2 regions of the Colwellia sp. BRX9-1 genome follow, and region 2 is predicted to be linked to the other one. Evidence: predicted binding sites of a transcription regulator. Region 2 holds the regulator's gene; the other holds the start of a gene.
The links. The regulator MetJ, encoded in region 2, represses methionine synthesis genes. The targets are predictions, from matches to a motif close to TAGACGTCTAGACGTCTA.

Region 1: the regulator MetJ is predicted to act here: its motif matches at 1,757-1,774, upstream of msrA (peptide-methionine (S)-S-oxide reductase MsrA).

The regions. Positions count from the first base shown of each region.
Region 1 is NZ_JACGVM010000001.1:215,670-227,768, forward strand. Features, by position in the region: gene H4J76_RS01065 (acyl-CoA dehydrogenase family protein) at 1-72, shown strand, start outside; gene H4J76_RS01070 (tetratricopeptide repeat protein) at 218-1,066, shown strand; gene msrA (peptide-methionine (S)-S-oxide reductase MsrA) at 1,167-1,712, opposite strand; gene H4J76_RS01080 (HAMP domain-containing sensor histidine kinase) at 1,876-3,138, shown strand; gene H4J76_RS01085 (response regulator transcription factor) at 3,135-3,707, shown strand; gene H4J76_RS01090 (DUF3083 family protein) at 3,710-4,828, opposite strand; gene H4J76_RS01095 (DUF3820 family protein) at 4,956-5,198, shown strand; gene rmf (ribosome modulation factor) at 5,445-5,621, shown strand; gene ung (uracil-DNA glycosylase) at 5,697-6,386, opposite strand; gene thrC (threonine synthase) at 6,453-7,748, opposite strand; gene thrB (homoserine kinase) at 7,788-8,735, opposite strand; gene thrA (bifunctional aspartate kinase/homoserine dehydrogenase I) at 8,735-11,191, opposite strand; gene H4J76_RS01125 (sensor domain-containing diguanylate cyclase) at 11,515-12,099, opposite strand, start outside.
Region 2 is NZ_JACGVM010000012.1:34,337-46,435, forward strand. Features, by position in the region: gene H4J76_RS12130 (hypothetical protein) at 1-289, opposite strand, end outside; gene H4J76_RS12135 (hypothetical protein) at 273-818, opposite strand; gene H4J76_RS12140 (RNA polymerase sigma factor) at 808-1,347, opposite strand; gene fusA (elongation factor G) at 1,672-3,777, shown strand; gene rluF (23S rRNA pseudouridine(2604) synthase RluF) at 3,873-4,688, opposite strand; gene H4J76_RS12155 (hypothetical protein) at 5,039-6,490, opposite strand; gene metL (bifunctional aspartate kinase/homoserine dehydrogenase II) at 6,683-9,133, opposite strand; gene metB (cystathionine gamma-synthase) at 9,174-10,331, opposite strand; gene metJ (met regulon transcriptional regulator MetJ) at 10,515-10,844, shown strand; gene H4J76_RS12175 (hypothetical protein) at 10,867-11,220, opposite strand; gene H4J76_RS12180 (malic enzyme-like NAD(P)-binding protein) at 11,458-12,099, opposite strand, start outside.

The DNA.
Region 1 (12,099 bases), on a different contig from region 2:
ACCACTATTTATGAAGGCACCAGCGAGATCCAAAAAATCATTATTGCTCGTGAGTTATTAAACGAAGTCTAATTATTATTAGACTTATATGATACGAAAGCTGAACGTCCCTTTATTGATAGGCGTTCAGCTTTTTGTATTAAGGCACTTGCGCTTTTTATAATTGCCCCAAAATATAGATTATAGACGCTCATCAATAAACTAAATGGAAGTGAATGTGACTACAAATGCCATTGAAATTACCCTAGAAAATTTTCAACAAATTATTTTAGAAGAATCAAAATCGAAGTTAGTCTTAGTTGACTTTTGGGCGGCACAGGTCCCTGAAAGTTTGGAGCTAAAAGATAAGCTAGCCATCGGCTTGCAGGGTTTTGAGCAGTATATATTATACGCCACGGTTGATTGTCAAACCCAGCAACAAATTGCCCAACAATTTGGTATTCAAGGCTTACCTACGGCGATTTTAGTGAAAGATGGCCAACCACTTGATGGTTTAACTGGGCCACAAGATGACGACAATATAAAAGAATTTTTAGCTAATCATTTACCTAAAGAAGAAGACTTATTACTCATTCAGGCGCAAAAGTTATTAGCTGATAATAATATTAATGATGCCTTCACGGTCATTAATAGTGCTTATCAACTTAATAGTGAACGTGCCGACATTAAATTAATGATGGCAGATGTTTATTTACAAACGGGTAAAATAAGCGAAGCAGAATCTTTATTAACCACTATTTTAATGGTTGACCAAGACAGTCACTATCAAGCGCTTATCGCTAAACTTGAGCTTGCCAGTCAAGCCGCGGACTCACCAGAAATTAAAGCACTAGAAGCACAGTTAGTGGACGATGTTGACAACATTGCTTTACAACATCAACTTGTTGCGCAATACAGCCAAGTCAATCGACATGAAGAAGCGTTGACGTTACTGTTTCGTTTAATGCAAAAAGACAGTAGTGATGCTGCCAGCAAAGATCTTTATCTTGATGTGTTAAAGGCTTTACCTGATGGTGATCCATTAGCCAATAAATTTCGCAGAAAACTGTATACCTTAATGTATTAAATCATTACTTGGCAGTAGATGCGTGACACTGATTATTTCAGTGTTACGCACTTTGTGAAAGGTGAGGTTTTACTCTCAAGCTGACAATATGGCTTTAAGTCTATGATGGTTTTAATTTACCCACGAACGTTTTTCTAAATTTTGCGAGCTTAGGCGAAACAATCGCCTGACAGTAAGGATTACCAGGATTATTATTGAAATAGTCTTGATGAACATCTTCACCAGAAAAGAACTCTGACGCTTGAGTTACTTCGGTCACAACCGCTGAGCTATACATATTGCTGGCGTCGACTTCTTTAATAATATCTTCAGCAATTTGCTGTTGTTCTTTGTTGTGATAAAAAATCCCTGAGCGATACTGGGTTCCTATATCGTTACCTTGACGATTTAATTGGCTGGCATCGTGTAGCGTGAAAAACACTTCTAATATTTCACGAGAAGTGATCGCTGCGCTATCAAAAGTTAACTGCACGACTTCTGCATGACCGGTTTGACCCGAGCAAACGTCTTCATAAGTTGCTAGCGCTGCGCTACCGCCCATATAACCTGATACGGCAGATTTAATGCCGATTAATTGGTTGTATGCACCTTCAATACACCAAAAGCAACCGCCTGCCAGGGTGATTTTTTCTTCATGTGATGACATTAAAATAAACCTTAATAAATTTGATTAAAATAACTGTATAACAATAGACGTTTAGATGTCTATATGTTTTTATCTGAAATTTAAAATAAACTGTTTTTGATCAGTTAAAATTATAAAAATTAGCGTAACATCAACAAATACGATTAACCAATATAAAAATATTATGTCTTTATTTTTTAGAAAGTTTAACCAAGTTCGCACCGTTCTTTTATTGCGCAGTGCGGCAATTATTATTCAGCTGATATTAATACTTTTTGTTAATGGCGTTTTAAACTATCAGCTGCCTTGGTTACCGCTCATTATTGTTATTTCAATTGAAGCTTTATTTACGTTAGTCAGCTATTTATATTATAAATCTGGGAAAGAAGCCGATAAGCTCGCCTTACTTGGGCAGATTTGCGCTGATATCTTATTTCTCTCACTTATTTTGTATTTTAGCGGCGGAGCAACTAATGCTTTTGTCTCGTTATTACTTATTCCTATTGCTATTGCTGCTGTGACGTTAACACCGTTATTACTTGGAAGTGTCGCACTATTCGCGATTGCTTCATACAGTGTTTTATTGTGGTTATTACCCATGTCAGTAATGCATGGCAATATGCAAAGCCACTTTATTGGTATGTGGATCAACTTTCTCTTTTCTAGCATTGTTGTTGCAACCGTTGTTGGCCAAATGGCACGAAGAATTTCTCAAAAAGAACAGGCGATAGCTGCTTTTCGGGAAGAGCAATTAAAGCAAGAAAAAATTATGTCATTAGGGGTCGCTTCTGCGCAAATAACTCATCAGCTCGCTACTCCCATAGCAACTGTACAGCTGCTTGTCGATGAACTCAGTGAAGAGCTACCTGAGCACCCAGCGATTGTTGACCTACAAGGACAGTTATTACGTTGTAGCAGAAGTTTAGCTGAGTTTCGTAAAATGGTTTTTGAGATTAAAGAGCAAAAGTCAAAAGAGGTACTTTGTGCTGATATTGTGCAAGAAATGCGTGATCATATTAACTTAAATTATCCTGATGTTAGGGTGAACTTTTTGTCTGAGACGCACCAATCAATACTCAGTGAAAACGCTAAAGTATTGGCTGATGCTTCATTATTGCCAGCGATTTTAAATTTAGTTAATAATGCTATTCGAGCCACTAAAGCCAGCGGTAGTGATAAAATTGAGTTATCTAGCTTGTTTGATGAAAAAAATTGGCAACTCAGTATTCGTGATTTTGGTTGTGGTTTTACCCAATTAACACTAAGTGAGTTAGGCGTTAAACCCGTAAACAGCAAGCAAGGATTAGGTATGGCGGTATTTTTGAGTCATGCAAGTTTAGAGCGATTAGGTGTGACACTTACCTTAACCAATCACGTTGCCGGTGGCGCATTAGTAACGTTGAAGTTACCGTTAGTGGTTAATGATATGCAGGAAAAAAGTGAATGAAATTATTAATTGTTGAAGATGACAGTACCTTTGCTAATACGCTTAAAAGGCGTATGGAAAAACATGGCTACAGCTGTTGGTTGGCCGATAATATTAACGATGCATTATTAACCTGTCATCGTCAATTACCTGAATTCATATTGCTCGATATGAAACTCCATCATGAAAGTGGCTTAAATTTGATTAATCCGATGAGGAAGCTATTGCCAAAGAGTCGTATTATTTTGTTAACCGGTTTTGCCAGTATCGCTACTGCCGTTGACGCAATAAAGCTTGGCGCAGATGATTACTTAACCAAGCCGGTCGATACACAGACTTTATTATCGGCTTTAGCTAAAAACGCTAACAGTTCGTCGCTAAAAAAATCAACATTGGCTGCAAATTCAGCAACAAACATTATAAATGAGCCAACGTTGTCAACCGAGCAGGTTGAATGGGAGTATATTCAACAAGTCTTAAAATTTAATAATGGTAATGTTTCAGCAACGGCTCGTCAGCTTTCAATGCACCGCAGAACCCTACAACGCAAGCTACAGAAAAAACCAACGGTTAATGGCGAAGTTGATTAACCTTAGTTTTCAATATTATAAGCAATATGCTGGTGAAACCTTAACGTTAATTCATCTTTATTAATGGGGATTTCGAGTTCGGTCGCTAATAAACGCATTGCCTGTTCTATTTGGTTAATAAACTTGCCATAGCCGCTGTGCTGGGAATCTTCTGCGGTAGCCACAAAGATAAGTTGAACGTTATCAACTAACTCATCGGCTTTCCATTTACTCACCAAGCCACAGGGACTCTGTTTAGGGTTATAACCTAACATTTGTAACTCACCCATCTTAGAAATTATTTCATGCAAACTATGTCGGACAATGGGGACTAAACCATTAGCGATTAACGCCCCATTATTTAAATTAAAACGCTTAGCCACCAGTGAAAAAGTATCAGTTAAATAAGTATAAAGCGGATTGTATGGATCTTTAGAATTGGCATCAATGTCGACTAAACCCAATAAACGATTATCAATCGTTAGATTAATTACCGCATAACTTATTGCCGATGCGTTCGGTGTTATAACAACGTTTTGTGATTTATAGCGTTCATCAATCGGCCGTAACTTATGTGCTTGTGTGCCTAAGCAGCCTTTATTTTTAGCAAATAAATCATAGGTAAGATGTTGATGATCACGTAAACGTATCGCTTGGTTAGGTAATTTTGTTTGCTCGATAAAACTATGCAGTAACCGAGTCACTTTTTGATGAAATGCCGCGGCATTAAAACGAATGTCGTCGCCAGAGGCTAAAAACAGCAGGGTGATCTTTTTTGCGCGAATACTGGCATCAAAAAAAGAATTTTGTAATTGATGATTTTGAGGATCGTAATAAAATAAAATTTGCTGGCTGGTTTGCCATTGGTGCATTTCTTGACTGTAGCGAACGCGAACTAATTTATCGTTAGCAATAAATAAGCTACTTTGTATCGCATAGTCATTACTTAGCGTAAATAATAATTGTGATAAACTTTGATAAAAATCATAGTAAGGTTGAGTGCTATGCGTTGAAATATTTGGAGAAATTAACTCTATTAATTCATCGGTAATGGCAAACTCAGCTAAAATATATTGGTTATCTCGCGCATTTGAAGGAATATAAGCTTTGTGCGCCGCACTGCGTTTTCTTATTATAGACATGTTCGTTCCCTGTTTGAAGTTAGTCGATAAACTTAGGATGATTATAAATAGACCTTGTGACACTTTTATGATGTTAAAAGGTTTTGAGTTATTATCTCGACAAGAAAATTTAATAAGTAGAGAAACTATGTTTTCAGATCAACAAGCTTTGCTCGATGCTGTAAATCAAATAATGCCTTTTGGAAAATATGCAGGTAGACCCTTACTAAAATTGCCAGAGCCTTACTTAGTGTGGTTTAAATCAAAAGGTTTTCCTGAAGGTAAGCTAGGACAGCAACTTGAATTAATTTACGAAATAAAACTCAATGGTCTTGAAGGCATGTTAGAACCACTGTTACGCTCAAGTCGCTTAGGTATTCCACAACATTAAAATAATTTTTTATATAAAAATAACTTTTAATAATCATAGGTAATAACGCTTGTTGCTAACAAATTGTTTTATTTATTTAATCTTATAATTAGGATTTTTTCAGCTCTCAATCATTAACTGTCGAACACTTTTTAATCGTAATTTTACTTGATTTAGCCTCTTGCTTATTCTTAACTGAATTGTCGACTGCTGTTTTATTCGACAAGTATTAATAAGTATCACCAAGACAATGATGGAGAGTTATCGATGCAAACAAAGAAAAGAGATCGTCTAGGCAGAGCACATTCCAATGGTTATAAAGCAGGCCTCACCGGAAAAACAAAAGAAAAATGTCCTTATCAAAATACAGATGCAAAATCAGAATGGCTAGGGGGTTGGCGTGATGCGTTAACGGATAAAAATCTAGGACTATTCAAGTTATAAGTTAACATCTTATTTTTAATAAAAAGGAGCCCTTTGCTGATGTTTACTAAGGGCTGTATCTTTTTTTAGTTAACCTTATGCTTGTTCAGGCAACTGCCAGTTTATCGGAGTCATATTTTTTGATTGTAACCATTGGTTGGTTTTTGAGAAATGCTGACAGCCAAAAAAACCGCGATATGCCGATAAAGGTGAAGGATGTGGCCCGTTTAATACAAAATGCTTTTCGGTATTAATGTTTTTTCCTTTCTTTTGCGCATGAGCTCCCCAAAGTAAGAATACACAACCGCTACTTTCTTGATTAATGTGCTTTATTACTGCATCAGTAAATGTTTCCCAACCTAACTTAGCATGAGAATGAGCCTGTGCTTGTTTGACGGTTAAAACCGTATTCAGTAATAACACCCCTTGCTCTGCCCACTGCGTTAAGCAACCGTGGCTTGGCTTATTAAAGTCAGCAAACTCATTAACAAGCTCTTTATAAATATTGACTAATGAAGGTGGGACGTTAATGCCGGGTTGCACAGAAAAAGCGAGTCCGTGAGCTTGATCTTCACCGTGGTAGGGATCTTGCCCTAAAATAACCACTTTAGTGTCTTTAATATCTTGATAACAAAAAGCATTAAAAATATCGTTTTGCGCAGGAAAGATAACTTCGCCCTTTGCTCGTTGTTGAGAAATTACTTGGTTTAGTTCGATGAAATATGGCTTGGCTTGTTCTTGATTAATAAGTTGTTGCCATTGCGGCTTAATATTTTGATTTATCATGAGGTATAAAAATGGCCGTTAATCTAAATTAACGACCATTATAAACGTGTTTTTAACTGAACGAAATTAGTGATCGTTTAATAATAAATAATCACGTAAGTCGCTAAAGTTAGCGGCCATATCTTTTGATAAAATGGTTTCGCTGGCGCAGTCAGCAAGCTCTTTTGGTAGACCGATTGGTTGTCCTAAAATACTTTCAACCACCTCTTTGAATTTTGCTGGGTGTGCGGTGCCTAAAAACACACCAAATTCACCTTCATCTGCATTGTACTGTAACGCTTTATAGGCAACGGCTGCATGTGGTTCACTGATGTAACCCAGCTTGGCTAACTGTAAAACAGTTGACTGTGTTTGTTCTTCATCAATTGAAACTGAACTAATACAATCGCTAGGAACTATGCCAGACTTTAGCATATGTTCAACGCGAGGCCAGTTGTTAGGATCGCTAACATCCATAGCATTTGAAATTGTCGCTACAGTAGCATTAGGCGTCCACTCACCTGTTTTTAGGTAACGAGGCACAGTATCGTTGGCATTTGTTGCCGCAATAAATCTTTTTATCGGTAAACCGAGTGCTTTAGCAAATAAACCAGCGGTTAAGTTACCAAAGTTACCACTGGGAATCGATACCACAACATCGTTTAATTCGCTTTTACACTTTTGACGAGATAACTGTGCAAACCCTTCAAAGTAGTAACATACCTGAGCTAATAAGCGGCTGATATTTATTGAGTTAGCTGAATTTAAACCTATAGTAGTAGCTAGCTCTCTATCATCGAATGACTTTTTAACTAACGCCTGACAATCATCAAAACTCCCGTCAATAGCGAGTGTTTCAATATTGCCGCCTAAGGTCGTAAACATTTTTTCTTGTAGCAGGCTGATTTTTCCTTTCGGATATAAGATCACCACACGAATATTTTCAATGTTATGAAAAGCATGAGCAACCGCCGCGCCTGTGTCACCTGAGGTCGCCGTTAATATAGTGATCTTTTTATCTTTGCTAAAAACTTGCAAACATTTAGCCATAAAACGCGCGCCAAAATCTTTAAAGGCGAGTGTTGGACCATGAAAAAGCTCTAATATAGCTCTGTCTTTATTGATGGGTTGAATTTGTGCTGGAAAGTTAAAAGCACTGGTCACAATCTCAGTTAATTGCGCTTTAGTTAAATCACCTTCTACAAACGGGTAGAGGACATGTACACTTCTTTCAACTAAAGGCATAGCGAGTAATTCATCGATATTATCTAACACTGGGATTGTTTCAGGAAAAAAGAGTCCCTGATTTTTTCCTAGTCCTTGCTTAACCGCACCAGCAAAACTGACTTGTTCATCGTTTTCTTTTAAATTATAAAATTTCACAACATATTCCTAATAAATTTGGTATTTTTAATAAAGTGATTAAGCGGGCAATCTCTCAGCACCCGTTAAGTCAACCTGACAGACATGAACAAAACCTGAGTCTGTTTGTAAATAATTTTTTTGTAACCAAAGCGCGCTATCTTGGGCTTTTTCAAGCGAATCACAGACACAAAATAAGGTAGGCCCTGATCCTGAAATGCCTACAGCTAAATGACCTTGAGCGCTTAAATAGTCTTTAGCTTCGATAAATTTTGGTAACAAGTGCTGACGATAAGGCTCTGCAAGTACATCTTTGAGTACTGAAAATGCTTGTTGTTTATCATTACGGTGGCAAGCATCAACAAAAGTTGCTAAATTTTGTCCGAAAGTAATGGCGTCAGCACGACTGTATTGCTTGGGTAAAACATCGCGCGCAGCTTTCGTTGAGACATTAATACCTGGGTAAGCCATTACGTAGTAGCAATGATCAAATAGGGGCAAACTCTGGCTAATAAGCTGTTTGTCTGGCACCATTAATTGCAAACCACCTAAATAACATGGTGCGACATTGTCGTAATGCAAACTGCCACTTATTTTTGCCTCCATTTGACCCATCATAAATAACAGTGTTTTTTCATCAAAATATTGCTGATAGAATTCATTGAGTGCGACCAGAGCTGCGACTACAGAACAAGCACTTGAGCCCAAACCACTGCCAACCGGCATCTTTTTATCTAGTGTTAGTTGTACTTTTTTAACCGCTTGTTGCGCTTTTTCAAGTGCTAGGTTGTATAGCTCTAGACAATGCCAAACAATATTGTCTGTGGCCTTACCCGGTAGTTTATTGGCAAATTCACCAATCACAATCAGCTTATTCTCTGTGGCTGACTCTATAGTAACTACATCACCTAATAAAGTACCATCAATGGGCTTAACCGCTAGACCTAAAACATCAAAGCCAACGTTTAGGTTGCCTATTGATGCGGGAGCAAAAACAGATATAGTCATTAGTGCTGTTGCTCCCATGCTAATGTTCTTAATAGATCACCAAACACACCGGCGGCGGTAACCGCAGCACCTGCGCCATAACCGCGTAATACAAACGGTAGTGGTTGGTAATAACGGCTATGTATTGCTAACGCATTTTCACCATCTTTAACACTATAAAGTGGATGATCATTGGCAACAGCTTCAATGGCAACTTTACATTTTCCATCAACTATATTGCCGATATAACGTAAAACTTTACCTTCAGCTTTTGCGACTTTTACTCGTTGAGAAAATTCATCATCTATTTTCGCTAAGTTCTTCATAAATTCACTGACATCACCACTCGCATCAAAGTTTGCAGGTAACACTGACTCTATAGAGATATCTGATAACTCAAGCGGTATTCCTGCTTCACGCGCCATGATTAACAATTTACGCGCTACGTCCATACCGCTTAAATCGTCACGAGGGTCAGGCTCGGTAAAGCCATTTTCTTTGGCGATAGCGGTGGCTTGAGAAACGGTCATACCTTCTTCTAGTTTTCCAAACATATAGGAAAGTGAACCAGACAATATCCCTTCAAAACGTACTAATTCATCACCCGCTTTTAGCAAGCTTTGTAAGGTATCAATTACGGGTAAGCCAGCACCAACTGTTGTTTCATATAAGAAGCGACGGTTAGACTTCTGTGCTGCACTGCGCAACGCTTGATAGTATTGCCAAGAGTCAGTATTGGCTTTTTTATTTGGCGTTACAATATTAAAACCCTCTTCAAGGTACTCTACATAGCTCATCGCTAAAGATTCACTAGATGTTGAGTCGACTAATACCGGATTAATCAGATGATTCTCGCGGACAAAAGCCTTGATGTTTTCAACATTTACTGGAACAGCGTCACTTTTCATTTCTGCTTGCCAGTTATCTAAATCAATACCTTCAGTATTAAAAACCATACCTTTACTGTTAGCAATACCATACACCTTTAAAGAAATATTTTGCTTTTTAAGCTTAGGTTGTTGACGAGCAATTTGCGCAAGAAGCTCGCTACCAACGACGCCGCAGCCAACAAGGAATACATCAATAGTGGGTTTGTGGGTGAAGAAATTTTGATGACTGACTTTCATTGCATCAGTACATTTACGTTTTTCTACCACAACAGAAATACTACGCTCTGACGAATCTTGGGCAATAGCGATGACATTGACACGCGCTTGGGCTAATGAACTGAAAAACTTAGCAGCAACTCCTTGTTGATGATGCATACCGTCACCAACCAGAGAAATAATCGATAATTCATGTTGTAACTTCAACGGTTCAAGTAAACCATTGAGTAACTCTAGTTCGAACTCTTGTTGTAAGCTTAGTTCGGCTAATTCAGCATCGCTGGTGTGAATACAAAAACTGATACAGTATTCGCTGGAAGACTGGCTAATTAAGACTAAAGAAATTTTTTCTTGACTCATAGTGGCAAATACACGACTGGCCATGCCAACCATGCCTTTCATGCCCGGTCCTGATACATTGACCATGGTTAAATCATCAAGATTAGATATCGCTTTAACTTTTTTAGTTTGATCATCCTCGTTAGATATTAAGGTTCCTGGCGCAGCAGGATTACCGGTATTTTTAATCAAACAAGGAATATGAAATTGAGCGATGGGGCCAATCGTTTTTGGGTGTAGCACGCTAGCACCAAAATATGAAAGCTCCATCGCTTCTTGATACGACAAATAATCAAGTAATTTTGCTTCCTTTATTAGACGAGGATCTGCGTTAAACACACCATCAACATCCGTCCATATTTCACAACACTCAGCTTGAGCACAAACCGCGAGAACAGCGGCAGAGTAATCAGAACCATTGCGGCCAAGCGTTGTTACTTGTCCTTGTTTGTTAACACCGATGAAACCCGGCATTAAGGCAACTTTATTGAGATTGTTGTAATGGTTTTCGAAGTTTTCTTTTGATAAGACTAAATCAGCGACTGCATTAAGAGACGCATCGTTGGTGATTAAAAATTTTTCTGGTTCAATAACAGACGTTTTAATACTTTGTGCGTTCAACACAGATTCGAGCAAGGCAACACTTAAACGCTCACCTATGCTGATAATTATAGCGCGGATATGATCCGGGCAATAAGACAACATAGTCGCACCCTGTAGATAACGTGAAAGCTTATGCTCCCAGTTTATAAGGACTTGCTCTGCATGTAATGGGCTGAATTTTGGTAAACTGGCACCAAGATCATCAATAATGGTTATAATAGCTTTTCTGAAGTGTTCTAAATCATTCTGTAATTTTATTTCATCACTAATATTCTCTGCCATAGCCACTAAATGGTTGGTTACGCCTTGTGGGGCGGAAACAACGACGGCAACGGCAGAATCGTTACTTTTGTCAGCTATAATTTTGGCAACTTGCACAAAACGTTCTGCTGACCCTAGAGATGAACCGCCAAACTTTAATACACGCATTTTACTTCCTTTTTATTGTAAATTCTTTGCGAGCCAAAGAACTTGCAATGATTAAAACCTTAAAACAAAAAAAAGCCCGGAACCTAAGGGGTCACGGGCTTTTATTTATGTGTTTTTTACACGTCAGCCGATGACAACCATCCCATTGAGGGTGGTAGTGATAATAATAATGGTAATACGACGGACAAATGTTTTCATGGTTATAAAATGCCTGAGCAGTGTTTTACTGTCAATAGTTATTTATGAATAAAAAGTTATATTTTATTCATAAATAAGCAGTAAGAGGGTTTTATTTGGATAATAAAGCGAATATATTCAGTTTTTTAGGCTGGAATAGTCTCTTTTGCAGCGCAAACTATGTTTCTTCCAGAAGCCTTAGCGTCATATAAGGCAAGGTCTGTGCGGGATATTAAGTCTTCATAACGGGTGTCTGCTTCGGTGATGACTGCAACACCAACACTGGCGGTAACATTTATTTCGACTTCTTGAAAGTTAATGATATTTTTGCTGATCGCAACACGGATCCGCTCAGCAACATCTAAAGCGCCAACAAGATCGGTATTAGGCAGAATAATTGCAAACTCTTCACCGCCATAGCGACCGAATAAGTCACCTAAGCGCAGTAGTTCACTGATCACTTTAGCGGTTTCTATTAGTACTATGTCGCCACCTAAATGTCCGTAAGTATCATTAAGTAATTTGAAATGATCTAAATCGAACATAATAAGCGCTAAACCATGCTGATAACGACGTGCGCGCGAAAATTCTTTTTCGAGACACTCTTCCCAATGCTTGCGGTTAAAGACTTGTGTTAAGCCATCGATACGATTGGCCTGTGCAAGCTCTTCAAGTGTTTTGTTTAGCTTACTTTGGTAATGGCATACATCGGTAACATCTTCGATAAGAAT
Region 2 (12,099 bases):
TGAGATAATCGGCTGTCCGCCAAGCCCTTACCTTTAAGCTATGTTGTCCTGGAGCGATAAACACGGCTTGGTAGCTATTATCTAAATAGGCGTTGTTATCAATCGCACTATTGTTATGTGACAACAGCTGGTAGGTTATCGCCTGGTTTTGTTGATTATTAGCGGTCAGCGCTAGCGTTGCACATTCATGCGTTTGTGGCGTTGCGGCGAATAAGGGCTTTGATAAAAGCAGCACTAATAACACACCACTATACTTATTAGTGAATAAGGCCTTAAATACTAAACTCATCGTTACCTCCTTGTTGATACTCGAGCACTTGTTGCATTAATGCGCTCCTGTGTTTTAATATCGCTACCTTAACTTTCAAAGATGGTTCGTTAAGCAGCTTGGCTTCCACCGCAGAGATTTCTTGCAATAGATAGTATTGATTTACTTGTAGCTGGCTATATTCAGCGAGTTGTAATTCCATGCTTTGGTTAGTTTTTAATGCCATAACTAACTGTTGTTGTAATTGATAGTTATACCAACTCAAACCACCTATAAATAAAAATGACAAAGACGCAACCATAGCGAGTAACGGTTTTTTCTCTGTAAATATATTTGTAGATTTACTCTGCCCCCTTGTACGATGAGTTGAAGTGGCTAAACGATGATTAATTTTCTGCCAATTGAGTTCATCGGGTGTTTCTAGCGCTATTTCATCTGCCGACTGTTGCAATGCAGTTATTTCTTTACGCACCGAATCAAGGGTTAAATATGAATCAAGCTGACGCGTTTGCTCAGGTAAGTCATCACCATTTATTTTGCTAATTAGCATACTTTTTTACCTCTGCATTCGCCCTTAACTTTTGTAAACATCGACAGACAACTGATTTTGAATAACTTGGCGTTTTTCCAATAACTTCCGCTATTTCACTATGCTTATATTGCTCTGCTATATATAGCCACATAATCAAACACTCCATTTCGGACAATCGCTCAAACAAGTAAAGTAATAAATTGCGGTTCTCATAGTCGCTTTCAATACTATTTTCCAAAGACACCGCTTCGGGTAAATGGTCAGTGCCAATTGTTAAGCGTTTAATTTTTTTTAAAAAATTAAACGTATTATTAAAGGCTATTCTTTTTAGCCAAGCAATAAAAGGTACCTGTTGATGGAAAGAAGCTAAATTGTCAAAAGCATCTACAAAGGTATCTTGTAATAGGTCATTAGCATCATGGCGGTTTTTACAAATCTTAAGAATTGCAGTAAAGATAATAGGAGAGAGTAACCGGTAACATTGCTCGAATGCCACCTCATCACCCTGCTTCATACTTTCCAGTAGCTTGTCATTCCATTTCGTCAAAACTGATCCCTTTTTAGCTGTCTTAATAAGTATAACAATTGGGTCGTGTAAAAGGTCGCAATTATGTTAGTTAAGGTATCATTAAAAACAGCTATCGCACCTTATCAAACAAGCTATTAAAGTCTTGGCCGTCGACAACTCGCTATAATTCGATAATTAATGCCATAAACTCACGATAAAACACCGTCAGATTAGCCCAACTTTTTATCACTGTTATTAATTAATTTTCATTTTTTATTTTTGTTTGAACTTACTAATGGTATACTCGCGCGCAAATTTTCAACAATTCCGCTTTTTTAGTAGCGACTTAAATAGAGTAAAGTAATGGCAGATTTATCTAAATATAGAAATATTGGTATCTTCGCTCACGTTGATGCTGGTAAAACCACAACAACTGAACGTATCCTTAAATTAACCGGTCAGATCCATAAAACTGGTGAAGTACATGATGGTGAATCTACCACTGACTTCATGGAACAAGAAGCTGAGCGCGGTATTACCATACAGTCTGCTGCGGTAAGCTGTTTTTGGAACGATCACCGTTTCAATGTCATCGATACTCCTGGTCACGTTGACTTCACTGTTGAAGTTTACCGTTCACTTAAAGTACTTGATGGTGGTATCGGCGTATTCTGTGGTTCTGGTGGTGTTGAACCACAATCAGAAACTAACTGGCGTTACGCGAACGACTCAAAAGTTGCTCGTATTATCATGATCAACAAACTTGACCGTTTAGGCGCTGATTTCTACCGTGTTTGTAAGCAAGTTAAAAACGTTTTAGGTGCTACGCCACTTATTATGACTTTGCCAATTGGCGAAGAAGATGACTTTGTTGGTGTTGTTGACCTTCTTAGCGAAAAAGCTTACATCTGGGATGACACAGGTCTTCCAGAAAACTATGAAATTACTGATATTCCAGCGGATATGGTAGAAAAAGCTGCTGAGTACCGTATACAGTTAATCGAAACAGCTTTAGAAGTTGATGAAGATATGTTGATGGAGTTCTTAGAAGGGGAAATGGTTCCTACTACAGAACAAATCAAAGCGTGTATCCGTACTGGTACTCGTGATATGACTTTCTTCCCAACTTACGGTGCTTCTGCATTTAAAAACAAAGGTATTCAATTAATTCTTGATGCTGTTGTTGATTACTTGCCTTCACCTACAGATGTTAATCCTCAACCACTTACTGATGAAGAAGGCACGCCTAATGGCGAATTCGCAATTGTTTCTGCAGAAGAAACATTCAAAGCGTTAGCATTCAAAATCACTGATGACCGTTTTGGTACATTAACTTTCGTACGTATCTATTCAGGTACATTGAAGAAAGGCGATACCATTCTTAACGCTGCTACAGGTAAAACTGAGCGTGTTGGACGTATGTGTGAAATGCAAGCTGATGACCGTAACGAACTTACTTCAGCACAAGCTGGTGATATTATCGCGATTGTTGGTATGAAGAGTAATGTTCAGACAGGTCACACATTATGTGATCCTAAGCACCCTATCGTTCTAGAAGCTATGGTATTTCCTAAGCCAGTAATTTCAATCTCTGTAACACCTAAAGATAAAGGTTCAACTGAGAAGATGGGTCTTGCTATCGGTAAAATGGTTGCAGAAGATCCTACTTTTAAAGTTGAAACTGATATCGATTCAGGTGAAACGATTTTATCTGGTATGGGTGAGCTTCACTTAGATATCAAAGTAGATATTCTAAAACGTACTTACGGTGTTGAATTAGAAGTTGGTAAGCCACAAGTTGCGTACCGTGAAACAATCACTACGGCAATTGAAGATTCTTACACACATAAGAAACAATCTGGTGGTTCTGGTCAGTTCGGTAAAATTGATTACCGTATTAAGCCCGGCGAACCTGGTACTGGTTTCGTATTCAGCTCTGTTGTTGTTGGTGGTAATGTTCCTAAGGAATTCTTCCCAGCAATCGAGAAAGGCTTCAAAGGCATGATGGATACTGGTGTTCTTGCTGGCTTCCCTGTACTTGACGTTGAAATTGAATTATACGATGGTGGTTTCCACGCGGTCGATTCATCTGCTGTTGCCTTTGAACTTGCTGCTCGTGGTGCTTTCCGTCAGTCAATTCCAAAAGCTGGTGCACAGTTAATCGAACCTATCATGAAAGTTGATGTGTTTACGCCTGATGATCACGTTGGTGATGTTATTGGTGATTTAAACCGTCGTCGTGGCATGATCGCAGGTCAAGACGCAGGTGTTTCTGGTGTTCGTATTAAAGCTGACGTACCTCTTTCAGAAATGTTTGGTTACATCGGAACATTACGTACAATGACATCAGGTCGTGGTCAATTCTCAATGGAATTCTCTCACTACATGCCTTGTCCTAATAACGTAGCAGAAGTTGTTATCGCTGAAGTTAAAGCAGCTAAAGAAGCAAAAGATGCTGCTAGAAAATAGTAAGCATTAAGTAAGAAAACAAAAAAAGGACGCTTAGGCGTCCTTTTTTATTGCCTTAAAAACCAAACGTAATTAACGTTTAGTATAACTAAGCTTTATTTTTTAACATCATTTTCTATGTCTGTTACTGCAATAACGGTTGCCCATGGATCACCCGATTCATCGATTTCTTTTGGTAAAGCTGTTTTCGTCGACGTGGCTACCGCTGCATTAATTTCAACCATTTCCGCTGTGGTTAAATCTCGCCATTGTCCTGGTCGTAAATCACCCAGCTCGACACTCATAATACGCGAACGTTTTAGCTGTAAAACCTCGTAATCTAAATATTCACACATCCGACGAATTTGACGATTTAAGCCTTGCGTTAAGATAATACGAAAAACAAATTTACTTTCTACTTTAACAAGACAGGGTTTAGTGATGGTTCCCAGTATAGGTACACCTTTTGACATCCGTTGGATAAAACGCTCACTGATGGGTTTATCAACCGTGACAATATACTCTTTGTCATGGGCATTTTCAGCGCGCAAAATTTTATTAACGATATCACCATCACTGGTCAAGAAAATTAATCCTTCTGAAGGCTTATCTAAGCGCCCTATCGGAAAGATCCTTTCCTTGTGACCAATAGCGTCAATAATATTACCTCTAACATGTAACTCGGTCGTACAGGTAATACCCACTGGCTTGTTATAAGCAATGTAAACCCGGTCAGATTTATTAGCCGGCATAGCACCAATTTGCTTACCATCAACAAAAACCACATCACCCGCTTGTACCTTAGTACCTAACTCAGGGGTTTTACCATTGATCGTAACTCGACTTTCTTCAATCAACTTATCAGCAGCTCGGCGCGAGCAGTAACCTGATTCACTGATAAATTTATTCAGTCTTTTTTCTTGATCGCTCACGAGATATTCCAAAGTTATGCAAAGTAATAAACGCCATTTTACCTGAACTTTAACAGACAGTGAAAAAGCATTATGGTTATTTAGCCTTATTTGACAGTTTTTGATTAATATTTACTGTAAATATCCCTCTTTGGTAACAACAACAGGGTAAGTCTACTTACTTAACTTGCTAAGTGTTTTCACTATGGCGTTATAAAAGCAAAGACTTTAACGTTATTTAGCTTTGTTCCACAGCTTTTGATTAATATTTACTGTAAATATCCCTCTTTGATAACAACAACAGGGTAAGTCTACTTACTTAACTTGCTAAGTGTTTTCACTATGGCGTTATAAAAGCAAAGACTTTAACGTTATTTAGCTTTGTTCCACAGCTTTTGATTAATATTGACTGAAAAGAATTCTCCTGGCTGCCAACAGCGAGGAAGTAGATCTAGTTGTTTACGCTCATGGGAATTTGACACTAACAACTCTAATATTTCATGGAGGCGCTCTTTACTGATAGTAGAGAAATTTTTAGCTGTTTCAGTAAAATATAAATTAGCAGATTTTTTAATGACTATCTCTTGTCCATGACTTATGAAGGCTAAGTTGCGTGTTGCCGTTCGGCAAATAGGATAATCAGCATTTGCAGGATAAAGCTGGCTGACGATGGCATATTCATAGCGGTCGTTAATATCTTGCTCATACGGGACATAGGTAACACCATAACCTTGTGGAAAATGGCCAGTAATTTTTGTCAGTGCATTAACCACTGCTTGACAACAAGCTCCCCGCTCCGCGTTTTGATTAAGAACATAATAAACTTTCGGTAATAATTTGTAGTTATAGCTATCTTTTGTCGACAAGATAATAGAACTGTATATTTGTGGTACTTTAAGAAGGTTGCCAATACCCTTCTTTGGGTTGACGGCACTTTTGAGTAAATGCTTAATGAACAATAATTTTTTATGCTCAACGACATTGTGCTCGTCGCGATCTTTTTTTGAATTACCAATATATATACCCGCGCCAATACCATCAATAAGATACTTAACCGTTTCTCGATAATTTATTTGTAAGAGTACTTTTCGCTCTTCAATAGGTAAGGTTCGATGGGGATCTTTTTGATAATCTGCACCACGCAAAATGACTAGCGACTCGGGGTGGTTATTACCGATATCTTGTAATAGCGCCGCCATGACCAGTGGAATTTTTACTTTCTCTACAAAGGCTTGATACGCCTCGGGGTTATCTTGAGCCAACGTTTGATATTGCTCTGCGTTGATATCCCCCAAAGCACTCTTGATATAGGGCTCAACAATATGTTGATCCATGCATAGTCGGTCAAGTAAACGCAAACATAACACGCTTTTATAAAGCGGTTTATGTTGCTCGTTGGTTAAAGCAATTTTTCGCCCCTGGGTGGGACTCACTAATTGTATGGTACCTAAAAGCTGGCTAGATTTACGATTACTGTCTTCAAAGCAATCACCCTCAGACAACTTGATGATCTCTTTACAGAGTTTATAGAGATGTTGATGACGCTCATTGCGTTCAAAGCGTAATTCCTCGTAATAATTGCGTTGTTCACGTTCGAGTCTTACCCGTAAAGTTTTAGCTTTATCCGTGGCTGTTTGCCGACTAACTTTTTCAATATTTTGCTTGAGTTCATCTAACTTATGCTCAATAAAAGATTGTTTTTCATAGTACTCAATCGCACGATCAAGAACGGAATCATTTAATTGGCTGTGGCCATAAATTCTGCTTAAAAGACTTTTTACTTGGCTGGTAAAATAGCTGTCGCTATAGGTTTTATTTTCCATGTAAATACAACTTGGTGCCTGTGCTAAGTAGCTAATTTTTTTAATTATCTAAATGCTAGTTAATAATGCGATAACAGACAAGTGTTTATTAGTATCGATTGAGAAAAAGCACAACCTACAAGTTGTGCTTTTTCTCATTTAGCGTATTAATGCCTAGTGTAGTAATAATGATGATAGCTAGATTAAGCTAATTTAACTTAGACCTTTGATTTTAACTTGGTGTTTTTTACCGGCCAGTTGCTGGCAAATACTCACTAAGTCTGAATGTAGGCCACCCGCAGTAACATCACGACCCGCGCCTGGTCCACGAATAATAAGCGGGTTATCTTGATACCAATGGCTCTTAATTAAAAAGATATTATCACCCGGAGTTAAAGAGGCAAAGGGATCATTCTTAGCAAGCGTCGCAAGATAAACCTTAGCGCTCAATTGGCCTTGTTCGTTGACACAGAATTTTGCAATATAACGAATACAGGCTTGCTGTTTAGATGCGCTAGTGAGTTGTTCAGCAAAGTAACTGTCCAAGTCTGCTGACTTTGCTAAAAATTCCGTCGTTGATAACCCTTGTAAGGATTCTGGCACTAAATTTTCGCATTCAATATCATCAAGTGATAATTCAAAACCTGCCATACGCGCTAAAATCAGTAATTTTCGTTGCACATCTCGCCCAGACAGATCTTCTCGTGGATCGGGTTCAGTGATCCCTTGTGATAAGGCATCCATTAATAAGGTTGAAAACGGTACACTGGCATCGTAGGTTTCAAATAGCCAAGAAAGCGTGCCTGAAAAAATTCCTGATATCTCCGTTATCTTATCGCCACTTTTCAATAAATCGTTAATGGCAAAGTTAACCGGTAAACCGGCGCCAACAGTAGTACTGCCTAACCATAAGCTTTTATTTTCAGCCGCGGTTAATACTAAGTCATTATAGCGAGCGGTACTGGCAGAAGCCGCCCATTTATTGGCACCAATAACATGAATACCTTCTTTAAAGAACTCACTGTATAAATCACTAAAATGTTCGCTAGGGGTGATATCGACAACAATTAATTCGTCGTAAGGATGGTTCGTTAACCACGACATCAATAAAGCATTATCACAAGGCGTAGCATCTCTTTCATAAAGCGACATTGCTTGATTAACATCGATACCATCGGTATTAAGCAGTGCTTTTTTAGAAGTGACTAAACCGACTAAATGAACGTTCTCTAACACAGAGACTCGATTGAGTTGCGCGGGTAACAAGTCTAAGAATCGTTGACCTATATTACCAAGCCCTGAAACAACAACACCTATGTGTCGAGCGTCTTTAGTCATATCATAATGAACATTATTAAGTAACTCACCGGTACAACTCTGCTGAAGAATGGCGATAATACTATGCTCACTTAACGAGTTCACCACCTGCAGTACATGAGTATGTTTGAGGGCACGTTTAAAACGCGCTTGGATATTACCTTGATTTACCACACTATGACCAACAATCGCTATAATCGACACTGGTGTGAATGATACTTCGGTATCATGACTCGCCAGCCACTGACTCACTAATTTTTGTTGTGTTTGGTGGATAACCATAAAGCCTTGCTGAACATCACTACATATCGCAGAAAACTCATTACTGGCTTGTTCACCAAACGAACCGGCTAAACTGGTCGATTTTACCAGTAACAGATCGTTAAGCGAGGTAACCGACAACTCCTGTTTAGCAATTTGACCAAATTTTCCTATCTCTGTACCAGAAATTTCAGGATCAAAGCTACTTGCTACATGAAGGTGTGTGCTGTGGTTAGTGAGCGGCTGTAAGGTTTTTGCATGCAGAACCGGGTTACCTAAGCGGCCCAATTCTTTCGCGACACCATTAGGTAAGCGATGTAATTTACGGGCAAGTGGTACAATACGAGGATCGGCACTATAAATGCCATCAACGTCAGTCCATAGGGTAACATTCAGCGCACCCGACAGTGATGCAATAATTGTTGCTGAATAGTCACTACCATTACGACCTAAAGTACAGGTTTCACCTTGAGAATTTTTAGTGATATAGCCAGTAATAACCGCCAACTTTCCTTTTTGTAAGTTCTGCTGAAAATTTTGACTACTTTGCTGATTGTCGACTGCACAGTCTTTATCATTATTGATAACCAGAAAGTCACGCGCATCAATAGCATAACTTGGACAAACTTTTTCACTTAACACCGCCGATAATAAACGCGCCGACCACAGCTCACCAAATGCCAACATATCTGCATGGTGTTGGCTTGGCTGATCAGATAACCAAGCCGTTAATTGTGTTATATCATCAGACAAAACCTTGATAAGGTCTGCTGCACTGCTAGGGTTCAATAACTCACCAATTAATGTGCTTTGTGATTTCTCTAGTGTTTCAATAGCCAAAAACAGCTCGTCACTTTTTTCAAGTGCGAGTTTATAAATATTGAATAAGTCATCCGTAGTGTTTCCATTTGCCGAAACAACAACTAAATCATTTAATTGACAGTTTTGACGAATAATATCAACCACACGTTCAATACATTGGGTAGTTGCTAAGCTACTGCCACCAAATTTATGTACATGAATAGCATGCTTCGCCAGTTGATTATTCCCTGATGATAATTGTTCTACTGTATTTGACTGTGTCATTTTCACTCATTAATTCTTCTACTAAAAATAGTCTACAACTTTAAATTTGGCTTGCCGATAAAGCTTGTTCTAAGTCATTAATAATATCACTAACATCTTCAATACCCACAGAAATTCGGATTAAAGATTGAGTAATACCCGCTGCAATTTGTGCTTCAATTTCCATACCTGCATGGGTCATCGTTGATGGATGACTGATTAAACTTTCAACGCCACCTAATGACTGTGCCAAGGTAAAGAGTGATAAGTTGTCAAAGAGTACTTTAACCGCTTCAACACCACCTTTTATTTCGAAACTCATCATAGCGCCAAAATCTTTTTGCTGACGCTTAGCAATTTCGTGTCCCGGGTGATTTTTTAAACCAGGAAAGTATACCGCGTTAATCGCTCGATGATTTTCTAAGTATTTTGCAACAGCATTAGCATTTTCTTGATGCTGTTTCATGCGCAGTGGTAAGGTTTTTAAGCCACGTAATGCCAGATAACTGTCGAAAGGTGAACCCGTAATACCAATACAATTTGCCCACCACGCTAGCTCTTCACCCAGTTCTTTTTCTTTTGTTACTAACACCCCACCCACAACATCACTATGACCATTAATATATTTAGTTGTCGAGTGAAAAACAATATCAGCACCTAATAATAGCGGTTGCTGTAACAAGGGAGAAAGAAACGTATTATCTACTGCCACTAAAGCACCAACAGCATGACTGGCTTGAGTAACCTTTTTTATATCAATCAGCCGTAATAATGGGTTACTGGGTGACTCAATCAAAACTAATCTTGGCTTTTTTTCAAGCGCTTGCGCTAACGCTTGATCATCGTTTTGATCAACAACAATCACATTAAATAAGCCACGTTTTGCTAGGTGAGTAAACAAGCGATAACTTCCACCATAGCAATCATGTGGAATAACAACCGTATCTTTTGTTGTCAGTAACTGACAGATTAAGTGCACCGCTGACATTCCTGTGCTGGTAACAATGCCTACAGCACCCTGCTCTAAATCAGCGATAGCTTGTGCAAACGTGCTTCGAGTGGGGTTGCCTGTTCTGGAATAATCAAATTGGCGCTTATTGTTGAAGCCTTTTAAAGCATAAGTACTCGATAAATGAATGGCAGGAACAACCGCACCGTGATGTTCATCACTATTAATGCCGGCTCTAACAGCTAATGTTGCTGGTTTTTTGCTTGTCATTTTTTGCTCCAATCGGGCAGTAAAATCAAATAGATGTTTGGACGTCTATAACTCTAAACGCTTTACTTTTGTCGGTCAAGAACTTTAGACTTCTAAACTTCTACACATTCGTTATTGACTCAACGCCAACAACCAGTAAAATCTAACTTATAAAAAGTAATTTAGCTAAACAAAGGTAATTAAATGGCAAAGTGGAATGGCGATTATATAAAACCATACGCCGAACATGGTAAAAAAAGTGAGCAAGTTAAAAAAATCACGGTCTCAATCCCGTTGCGGGTACTGAAAGTGTTAACGGATGAACGTACTCGTCGGCAAGTTAACAACTTACGCCATGCAACTAACAGCGAATTGTTATGTGAAGCTTTTCTGCATGCTTTTACCGGACAGCCTCTTCCTGATGATGGCGATTTAACAAAAGACAATACAGAGATGCTACCTAAAAGTGTGCGCGAAGCCTTAATAGCAAAAGGTATTACCGACTTCAGTCAATTTGAAATTGAAGACGAGTAGCTTAGGGTTTTAATACACTTCCTCAAAAAGACGCTCTGGCGTCTTTTTTTATGCCCATACGGTAAGCATCTACAATAGCCAGTAACCAACAAGTTAATAGCGTATAGGTTAATGTACTCATTAAGATAGGGTCAACAATAATGGGATTTTTTGACATCTCAGCGATCAGTGCTTGGCTATTGAGCGCAACGTCACCTGATTTAACTTTATTAATAAGTGGCTGATATTGCCTCATCACTTCTTCAATATACAAATATACCGTCACAGAAAAACTTAAAATAAATAACGTAGCCCGTCGATAAGCGTGACACATTAGTTGGCCAATACCCGGGTAAACAAGTGCTGAGAGTAAAACGGCTTTCGTTGAAGTTTTCATTGTTATTCGTCCTACTCAATATTGTTATGCTTTGCCATCGGTGACATTGTCTACAGAGGTGCAAGTATTAATGATTTTTCAGGAATATAGATGACGTACAAGAGGTAATAATGCAGCTAATACATCGATGCCTTGGAGTCACCATGACCACTTGCCCTTAATAACCTACTATTTGTCATAAATAAAAAAAGGAGAGTCGAGCTCTCCTTTTACAGCGTTATTAATAAATACTACTGATTATTCCATATAGTTTTCAGGTAATTCTAGGGCTGCCACTCCAGACTCAACCGCCGCTTTAGCAACGGCAAGCGCTACTCGACCACACAAACGTGGATCCATCGGCTTAGGGATAATATACTCCTTACCAAAGGTCAAACTTTTCTCACCACTAGCATCTAACACTTCTTGCGAAACAGGTTCCTTTGCTAATTCACGAATTGCATGAACAGCGGCAATTTTCATCTCATCGTTAATCGTTCTAGCGCGAACATCTAAAGCGCCACGAAAAATAAAAGGAAAACATAACACATTATTGACCTGGTTAGGGTAATCAGAGCGACCCGTAGCAATAATAAGATCATCACGAACAGCAAGCGCTAATGAGGGTTTTATTTCAGGATCTGGGTTTGAACAAGCAAAGATAATTGGATTGGGTGCCATTAATTTTACATGCTCAGCAGAAAGTAGATTAGGTCCAGAAACACCAACAAATACATCTGCGCCATCGATAACATCTTCAAGGGTACGTTTATCAGTATTATTAGCAAACATACGCTTATATTCGTTAAGATCATCACGTCGGGTGTGAATGACACCTTTAGTATCAAGCATGTAGATTTTTTCGCGCTGAGCGCCACATTTGATTAATAGTTCCATACA